DNA from 3 places in the Pseudoalteromonas sp. SWYJZ19 genome. Region 3 is predicted to be linked to each of the others. Evidence: predicted binding sites of a transcription regulator. Region 3 holds the regulator's gene; each other region holds the start of a gene.
The links. The regulator LexA, encoded in region 3, represses DNA repair genes until DNA is damaged. The targets are predictions, from matches to a motif close to TACTGTATNNNNATACAGTA.
Positions count from the first base shown of each region.

Region 1 (3,287 bases), on a different contig from region 3:
TCATTGTTCGCTTTATGTCGGTACGTAGTGTTAAAGATATGCCTAAAGCTCGCCGTATTGGTATGACATGGATGATTGTTGCTGCCCTTGGTGCTGTTGGTACTGGTATATTTGGTGCTGCTTATACTTATGAAAATAATATTGTAGTTGAAGATCCTGAAACGATTTTCCTAATTCTTTCTGAGTTATTGTTCCACCCACTTATTGCTGGCTTTTTACTAGCTGCAATTTTGGCTGCTATCATGAGTACTATCTCATCGCAATTGCTAGTAAGCTCAAGTTCATTGACTGAAGATTTATATAAAACATTTTTACGTAAAGATGCTAGCGACTTTGAATTAGTTACTGTTGGTAGAATTAGCGTTGCCGTAGTGGCTATGTTTGCTATTTACTTAGCTTACGACAGAGATAGCTCTATTTTAGACCTAGTAAGTAATGCATGGGCAGGCTTTGGTGCTGCTTTCGGTCCATTGGTACTGTTCAGCCTTTACTGGAAACGTATGAATTTTGCCGGTGCGTTATCGGGTATGTTAGTAGGTGCGTTTACAGTGCTTGTTTGGGTTTATGGTCCGTTTACTATTAATGGTGAAAGCTTAAGTAGCTTTATGTACGAAATAGTACCTGGCTTTATTTTATCTAGTATCGCAATTGTTGTTGTTAGCTTAGCTACAAAAGAGCCAGAGCAAAACATTACCGCTTTATTTGATGAAGTAGAGAAAGAGCTTTAAATAGCAATTACTACTCATTTTTGAATGAGTAGTAATTAATACCAATCCGCAATAATACTTAATTATTTTGCGGGCTAATGTGTCGCTACCGGCGTTAAAAAATTATCATTTAGAACAACTAAATATCGAATTTTTTGCCTAGCTATCAACACGTTTTTTTACCCTCAAAATAGATCACTTAATTAAGTGAATTGGTATAATAAAAAAGGGAGCAACTTAGTTGCTCCCTTTTTTATTTAGTTTGTCCCGTCCGAGGAAAGGGCAATCTACGAATTAACTTGCTTTTTTATCGTTGCTATCTTCAATTGATGCAACATTATCTGACTTTTTACTTTTTGTTGGCGCTTTGGCAACAACGGGATCTTTGCCGCCCTTTAATATAGTCATAAAGTCATCTTTGCTTTTCGCTATTTCTAAAGCAAGTGATTCAATTTGTTGCTCACTAAGCGGTACGTCTACCTTTTCTAGCATTAGCTCAAGTGATTCTGCTATATCGAGCATCTTGTCATAAGCATCAGCTTCTTTTTTGGTAGTAAACGTCATACGCTCGACTCCGTTTCGTTCTACAACATATTTAACAACAACAGCCATGATTTCTCCTGCAAAATTGCTTGGCACCGTGGTTTGTAAAAACCATTAGGTTACTGTTTTTATGTACAGTAATGGTTTGTAAGTAAATTTGCAAGCGTGAAGTATTAATTTTTAGGTGTCTTAAATTTGACAAAAAACGGTAACTTTACTTTAGTTAAGCAATCACTTGTTGTACCAGCTGCATTTTCAGGATTTCGGATCATAGTGATAATGCGCTTAGGTACACTTTAAGTGATGAACTTTACAGTTCCTTATTTATTGATTTCCTGAGCAATACTCAAAATTAAGAAAAGAAGAATAAGGGCAAGTTTAATGAAAACGTTAAAAAATTTACTCATCATAAGCTTATTATGCTTACTACCTGCAACTACCGTATATGCACAACTATCGGAAGTAACCAAGCAAATGCCTCAAGTTGAGACAATTAGTATAAATAATGCTGATGCAGATATGCTTGCTAAGCTACCGGGTATAGGTAAGAAAAAAGCGCAGGCAATTGTGGATTATCGTGAAGAAAACGGTGAATTTAAAAGCGTCAGTGATTTATCGCAAGTTAAAGGAATTGGTAAAAAACTATTAGCTAAATTAGAGGGGAAAATTTCACTTTAAAGCTATTAAGTAATAATCAGGGCGCTATGCGCCCTGATTAAATTGTTTTAATGCATCGCTTAAGTGCTTTTTAGCAAAGTTAATTTCAATAGGTGTTGTTAATAGCGGATAGCAAAGCCCACCAAGTATCAAAAACGGGATTAATATCCAACCTTTAAATACCGTGAATATTAAAAATAGTGGACTTAGTAATATTAATTTAATAATACGTAGTAACACTTTATCAGTTGGCGATAACATACTTAACGAAAGTGCTATTACGTCCTGGCGCTTGCGCACTTTTAAGTGTTTAAGATCATCTAATTGGCTTGAAAAAAAGGTAAACATATTAAATCGATTTTTTTGTTATTAAGCGGCTAATCACTAAAGCAAACAAAGTGATTGAGAATAGCGCAAATATAATTTCCATCCAAGCAGGCATGCTCAAACCAATAAACTGCCAATCTATATTTCCACAATCCCCGGTCGCCTGAAAAAAGCTAGGTATCCATTCGTGTAACGGCATAAACGATGGGAAGTTTGGTTCAAACTCACAGCTAAATGCAAAAGGGTCTGTGGTGGTTTGCATATCAATATGCTCGCGAGCTATAAGGTATCCCCAAACACTCGATACACCCCAAATTACATACGCTAATATACGAACTGCTTTGCTCTGTGGTTTAGTCGAACCTACAATGCCTGCACCTAATAAACCCAGTACAGCGGTACGTTGATATATGCACATTATGCAAGGCGCCAATCCCATTTGGTATTGAAAGAAAAGGGCGGTCACTTCAAGTGAAAAAACGATAGCTGTAAATAAAAGCCACGGGGTACGTTGGGTGGGTAATTGCGCAAGCCAGTTCATAAAAATTCCGCGTTTAAATAAGATGTTAGATTATGACCTAGGATAATGTATGCGGCAACAAAAAGGAAAAAAAAGCTACCGAAGTCGCTTTTTATAAGATGAAATTATTGACTACTCAATACAGCCTCAGCAGAGGTTACATGGCGCTCTACTTAGTTCCCATTGATACATAAGCTAAGTTATATCGCTTACTTATACAACATTGGTGCATTGCCTAATCACTTCTTTAAAGTTGCTGTTAGAACGCTCTGTTGCATAGGTGTTCCTTTTTAATGTACTTATGTGTATTAAGTTGATTCAGCTAAGTATGGTGTAAATAAAAATACCAATAATTACAATGTACCTACAATGAATATTGCTCTGTATATTTATACATTGTAGCGATATTAGAAAAACCTAAATTTTATTATTTATTAATCTTTAATTTCTACTCATTTGCTTATTAATATATCTGACTTTACTTGTTAGTTATGCTTCGTCTGGTACAATCAGTCAGTTATTCGTGTAAAACG
Region 1 is NZ_JADYXI010000008.1:1,873-5,159, reverse strand. It holds gene putP (sodium/proline symporter PutP) at 1-728, shown strand, start outside; gene I6F45_RS09695 (YebG family protein) at 1,002-1,319, opposite strand; gene I6F45_RS09690 (ComEA family DNA-binding protein) at 1,632-1,928, shown strand; gene I6F45_RS09685 (DUF6170 family protein) at 1,953-2,255, opposite strand; gene dsbB (disulfide bond formation protein DsbB) at 2,257-2,775, opposite strand.
Region 1: I6F45_RS09695 (YebG family protein) is a predicted target of LexA. The motif match lies at 1,371-1,390, and genes of this name have one in related genera.

Region 2 (3,287 bases), on a different contig from region 3:
CGTCACACATTTCTAAACCAAGATAATGTGCAGAGCGCCCTACTATATGTGATAAATCCTCTACAGAATAAAACTCTAATCGCTGCACAATACCAAAACGGTCACGTAGTGGCGATGTAAGTGAGCCTGCTCGCGTAGTGGCACCAATAAGCGTAAATGCAGGTAAGTCTAATTTAATAGAACGCGCAGCTGGGCCTTCACCAATCATTATATCAAGCTGGTAGTCTTCCATTGCTGGATACAGTATTTCTTCAACTTGCGGGCTTAGCCTGTGTATTTCATCGATAAACAGTACATCGCCTTCTTCTAAATTAGTAAGTAACGCAGCTAAATCGCCTGCTTTTTCAAGTACAGGGCCGGATGTTGTTTTAATACTTACGTGTAATTCGTTGGCAACGATATTTGCAAGCGTGGTTTTACCTAGCCCTGGTGGGCCAAATATTAATAAATGATCGAGCGCTTCACCACGGGTTCGCGCAGCTTCAATAAAAATTTCCATTTGCTGCTTAACATGAGGCTGGCCTCTGTAGTCGGCTAAAAGTTTTGGTCTTATTGCACGATCTATAGAGTCTTCATTTGTTTTTTCAGTCGCATCAATTAAGCGATCCGCTTCAATCATGGGTTACTCACAACATTGATTTTAAAGATTCTCTAATAAGAACCTCAGTAGACATATCGGGTTTGCTTATCGATTTTACTGCTTTTTGGGCTTGTGGCAATTTATAACCTAATGCAAGCAGTGCCGATACGGCATCATCGGCTGCGTTATTAGCTATTGTCGCATCGCTCATTGGCTCTATTACTGCGCTGTCGCTAAATGGCGTAAATAAATCATTACCCCAATCTTTTAATCTGTCTTTCATTTCGAGTACTAAACGCTCGGCTGTTTTTTTACCTACACCCGGTAATTTAACTAGCGACGTTGAGTCTTCGTTATTTACACAGCTTACAAATTGCTTTGCCGACATGCCCGATAAAATAGCTAAGCCAAGTTTTGGACCAACGCCATTTGCTTTTAATAGCTCTCTAAACAAGGCGCGTTCAACTTTATTATTAAAACCAAATAATAATTGAGCATCTTCACGCACTACAAAGTGGGTGTAAACAATCGCGTTTTCACCAATTTTTGGTAAATCGTAAAAACAGGTCATTGGCATTTGTACTTCGTAACCGACACCACTTACTTCGAGTAATATTTCTGGTGGCTGTTTTTCGACTAAAATACCATTTAAGCGGCCTATCATAGTTATTTCCTTAAACGTCCTCTAACGATTTTGCTTGCGCTACCCGCTAGTTTAATTAAATTTTGTTCTGAGTGAGCGTGGCAAATCGCAATAGCAAGTGCATCAGCTGCATCGGCCTGTGGCGTACCTGGTAGTTTTAAAATATTTTTTACCATGTGTTGCACTTGAGTTTTATCAGCGCCACCGTTACCTACTACTGCTTGCTTAATTTGCCTAGCTGAATATTCAAATACGGGCAAGTCGGCCATTGCAGCGCCAACAATAGCAGCGCCTCTAGCTTGGCCAAGCTTTAAAGCAGAATCGGGGTTATGCGCCATAAATACTTTTTCAATGGCAAAGGTTTCTGGCGAAAACTGCTCAATAAGCTGTGTAATGCCTTGATAGATCATTTTAAGCCTAACCGGAAAAGGATGATCGGCTAACTTAATACAACCACTGCCTAAGTATGTAAATTTAGAACCTTGGTGGGCAACAACGCCATATCCGGTCAAACGTGAACCAGGATCGATCCCTAAAATAATGGCCAAACAGCACTCCATTGTTATTATTTTTAAATTACGCTAATAATGCCAGAGCACTGTATAAATTACCAGTACAAAGAAAAACAAAAATGCCCACGTGTTAGGTGGGCATTTGAAGGAGCATGTTAGTTTAAGCTTACCCTAGGGCACGCACTAATCCTTGGGTATTTTGTTTAAGTGTTCGGGCAATCATTAAATAGCCTAAACCAGCCACAAATACACCGCCAGCTACCGGACCAATAATCCATATATGCGGATGTAACTTACCTGCTAAATCAAACATTTGTTGCTGCACAATTAAAAGCGCTATATCACTAAAAAATGCAGCAACTAAGCCAGCTAAACCGCCGAGTAATAAAAACTCGTACAAGGTCGCGTTTTTAATTAATCGGCTTTTAGCGCCAAGTGTTCGCAGTATTACAATTTCTTGCATACGCTCACCTAAACTAGCTTGCACTTGCGATATAAGTACAAGCGCGCCACACAGCACAACAATTGCAAGTACAAAGCCAATGGCGAGTGATACTTGCGAAATAGTTGTTTGTATTTGCTTAACAAAGTTATCAATATCAATCGCTGTAATAGTAGGGTAAGTACGCAATAACTGGCTAAAGTCACGCTTTTGATCTGGGTTTATACGTACCGACGAAATATACGTTGCCGGAAAATCTGCAAGTACATCTGGGCTTAAAATAATAAAAAAGTTAGGTTTAAGCGTGGCCCAATTAACTTTGCGCACACTGGTGATTTTAGCATCGAACGACTGCGAACCAATTAAAAATGTTAGCGTATCGCCTATCTCAACATCTAAACGCTCAAGCATCGACTCCTCTACTGAGGCTTCAGCCATCGCATTTTCACCAAACCACGTGCCTTGTGTTACTTCATTTTGGTCAGGCACATCTTTAAGCCATGTAAGATTTAGCTCGCGGCCAATACCTGCACGTGCTTCTTCGTCTTTTTTCTCGTTGTCTTGCAGCGATACTGAACGTGCTACCAACTCGCCATTCACCGCATTTACGCGCCCACGAATAGTGGGATAAAACTCTGATACTTGAATATCTTTTTGAGCTAAATATTCATTAATTGGCTCAAGCTCATTTTGCGTAATATTAACTAAAAACGCATTAGGCGCGTCGCTTGGAAGTTGCGACTGCCAATCAGATATCATGTCGTTTTTAAGTACCACTAAAAACAGCAGTAATTTAATCGCTAACGAAAAACTAATTAACTGTACCGCGTTCACATTTGCACGCTTTTGAATAGATGCAATTGCAAGCGACCAACTGTTACCTGGCTTAAGCCCTAATTTTCGACCGCCACCAAATATTAATTTAGATATCAAAAACAACACACCAATTAGCGCAAGCGTTGAGGCAAACAAAATAAGCGTTATTTTTATGTTGTTACTAAATAACCACATTAATAAAAACACAGTTAGCGCACTCATGCCTAAATGCACACGACTTACTGCCAACTTGTCACCTAAGTTACGGCGCAGCACTCTAAGCGGTGGAATATC
Region 2 is NZ_JADYXI010000014.1:93,526-96,812, forward strand. It holds gene ruvB (Holliday junction branch migration DNA helicase RuvB) at 1-619, opposite strand, end outside; gene ruvA (Holliday junction branch migration protein RuvA) at 627-1,244, opposite strand; gene ruvC (crossover junction endodeoxyribonuclease RuvC) at 1,247-1,771, opposite strand; gene I6F45_RS14530 (ABC transporter permease) at 1,902-3,287, opposite strand, start outside.
Region 2: ruvC (crossover junction endodeoxyribonuclease RuvC) is a predicted target of LexA. The motif match lies at 1,820-1,839, and genes of this name have one in related genera.

Region 3 (3,287 bases):
CATTTGCGGTAATTTGTATTTTAGTTGGCGGCTCAAAGGGCCGGCCTGTTATACCGTTAAAGCTTTGCTGTTCATCTTTATTTATTACTGTAATTATAGGTGTGGTTAAAAAGTTCTCAAAAATTATTTGTGTTGGATTAACCACCTGAGGTGCAATATCGTTAAGGGAGGCAATATAATCAGCCTGCGTAAATGGGTTATTAAGAGTACGTGTTGCAAGATGCTCCCCATGAACTTTATCAAGAGGAATAGCGCTCATGACTAAACCGCCTAATAGCCAAGCTAAAATTTGTAATGTGAGCAAATAACCGAGCCATTTATGTAACTTGCGAGCATACTTAAATATTTTTTTATTCATGTTTTAGTCTTATTATTTTTAGAGGCTAGTTTATTACATTAATGGGATTAGTTACTGCGACATTTTGTCGCAGTTTAAACTATAGCTTACTGTAATCATTTAAAAATAAAAAAGATTACACTTAAATTGCTAACATGACTTATTTGTTTAATTGAGCTGAGTGTTTGATATCCAGCTAGCTTTAAACGCTAAAAAATACTTAAAAGCTGCGAAATATCTATATAAAGTGGTTAATAGAGCATAGTTGATTTGGTATAACGGTAAAACTGCGTTAAAGTTTGCAATGAAATTATTAGAGGATAAATACGAAACGATGTCGGAAATTCAATTTTTAAATGTAGATCTTGAGCTTGAATCAAAGCAAGATATTAGTTTGCTAGTGGCAGACTTGAAAAAAGTCGCGACGATTTTACATTATGACAAAGACGAATACCGTCAATTAGCGCGTATTGAAGCAACAGGTATAGTAAACACGCCTGACAAAGCAATAAACCATATATGTGAGCTTATTGAATCGTGTTCGCGTAACGCGCTAAAGCAATGGTTAAGCTGTTCACGTAGAACGTTTGATATTGGTTTTGAATCAGGCACTTCCCCTAAGTGCTTTAATCAAGCCTTAGATGCAGATACATTACTACGTATATCTGCGATTGGTGCGGGTATGGAAATTACAATTTACCCAATCGAAAAGTAACTATCTTCGCTCTACGACTGCTGCGGTCATTTTTGATACGCAGCACAGCTCATTGCGGCTATTTGTAATTTTTATTTCCCACACTGAACTACGTTTGCCAATATGAAACGCTCTTGCCGTTGCTGTTAAAGTGCCGTTGCGAGATGCTTTTAAATGACTTGCGCTAATTTCCTGCCCCACGCAGTAAAATTTTGTAAAATCGACAACAAAGTTAGCTGCATAGCTGGCAACTGTTTCGGCAAGTACAACGTTAGCACCGCCGTGAACCATTCCCATTGGGTTATGATGCTCAGGAATTGCCGGCATAGTGGCTACTAAGTAATCATCACCAATTTCAGTGACTTCTATTCCCATGGTTTTCATTAATGTTCCTTGGCCATCAATGCCTTGTTCTAACTGCTTGCACAGCTCTAAAGTGATGGGCTGGTACCAAATACTCATAATGACTCCTTTGCTTTTTTAATCATTTATAAACCTAGCGTTAGTTATATCCCTAAAATGTACACAAGTGAAATTACTTTGGCTATTTTAAGGCTTAATTTAAATTTGCGATTTTTATTTAACTGTATATACTCACAGTTAAATGTACTGTATGGAAAACCAGTTGTATGCGACCATTAACGAACCGCCAAGCTCAAATACTCGAACTAATTAAAGTTTTTATTAAAGACACTGGTATGCCTCCTACACGTGCTGAAATAGCGCAAACATTAGGTTTTAAAAGTGCCAATGCTGCTGAAGAACATTTAAAAGCACTTGCTAAAAAAGGCGCAATTAAAATGAAACCAGGTGCAAGCCGTGGTATTCAGTTAATTGAAGAAGAAGAGCCAGAACAATTAGGTTTACCGCTTATAGGGCGTGTTGCTGCTGGTTCACCTATTTTGGCGCAAGAGCACGTTGAAAGTCACTGCAAAATCGATCCATTAATGTTTAAACCGGCTGCAGATTTTTTACTACGCGTTAACGGTATGAGCATGAAAGATATTGGTATTATGGATGGTGATTTACTTGCTGTACATCGTACTCAAACCGCTGAAAACGGGCAAGTTGTTGTTGCCCGCCTAGACGAAGACGTAACTGTAAAACGTCTTGAGAAAGCGGGTCGTAAAGTATTACTTCATGCTGAAAACGACGATTTTGAATCTATTGAAGTAGATCTTGAGAATGAGTCTTTTAATATTGAAGGCTTAGCCGTTGGCGTTATAAGAAACGCTGATTGGATGTGACTTTAAAAATAGCTTTTAAACAAGCAGTTTTATAAATGCGTACTAATTAGTACGCATTTTCTGTTTTAAATTCGCACTAAAAATAGGGCATAAATAGCTCACTGACAATTTAAGCTGTAAACTTTTTTGCACTTATATTTTCCCCCTCCGAATGCGTTAAACCCCTTTGTTTTGCTCATCTTTTGAACTTCCTGTTACCTAGTTGGTTACTGATTTTTTATTAATTACTCAATATCACCTGATTGTTTTTTATACTAAAACTTGCTTGTTGTTCATTTTTTAGCTAATTATTAATGTGCTGAGCTAATAATAACTCACAGCTTTTTAGTTTTGAGAACACACAATATACACAAACCCGTTGTTGGCGCAGCAAAACCAATCAATATTAAATGAGATTGACTAAAAAAATAAAAATAACGAATTGGCGTTTAAGCCGTATGCCTCTTCGCTTTGCATTCGCAATAGCATCAAAGGAGCCGTCACATGGGTAAACTGACCTCTACCTTGTGGCTTATATTATGTGTTTTTTCGCACCCAGTTTTGGCTAACAGCCAATACAATATGCGCAAAGGCGTAACCGATATAAGCAATAATGTATATCAGCTGCACATGACCATATTTATAATATGTTGTGTGATTGGGGTGATAGTGTTCGCAATTATGTTTTGGGCACTTATTCATCACCGTAAATCTAAAGGGGCTGTACCTGCCCAATTTCACGAAAGCACTAAAGTAGAAATACTTTGGACTGCAATCCCGTTTGTTATTTTAATTGCTATGGCAGTACCAGCCACTAAAACCCTAATTGCAATGGAAGATGCCAGCAAAGCTGATCTCACTATTAAAATTACAGGCTCGCAATGGAAATGGCATTATGAATATATGGGTGAAGATGTAGAGTTTTACTCTATTTTATCTACCCCGCAAGATGAAATCGCGAATCTTGCAGATAAAAATCCTAACTACTTACTTGAGGTTGATAAGCCTCTCGTACTGCCAATAAATCAAA
Region 3 is NZ_JADYXI010000019.1:80,927-84,213, reverse strand. It holds gene I6F45_RS16875 (hypothetical protein) at 1-358, opposite strand, end outside; gene I6F45_RS16870 (hypothetical protein) at 672-1,052, shown strand; gene I6F45_RS16865 (PaaI family thioesterase) at 1,053-1,493, opposite strand; gene lexA (transcriptional repressor LexA) at 1,661-2,278, shown strand; gene coxB (cytochrome c oxidase subunit II) at 2,762-3,287, shown strand, end outside.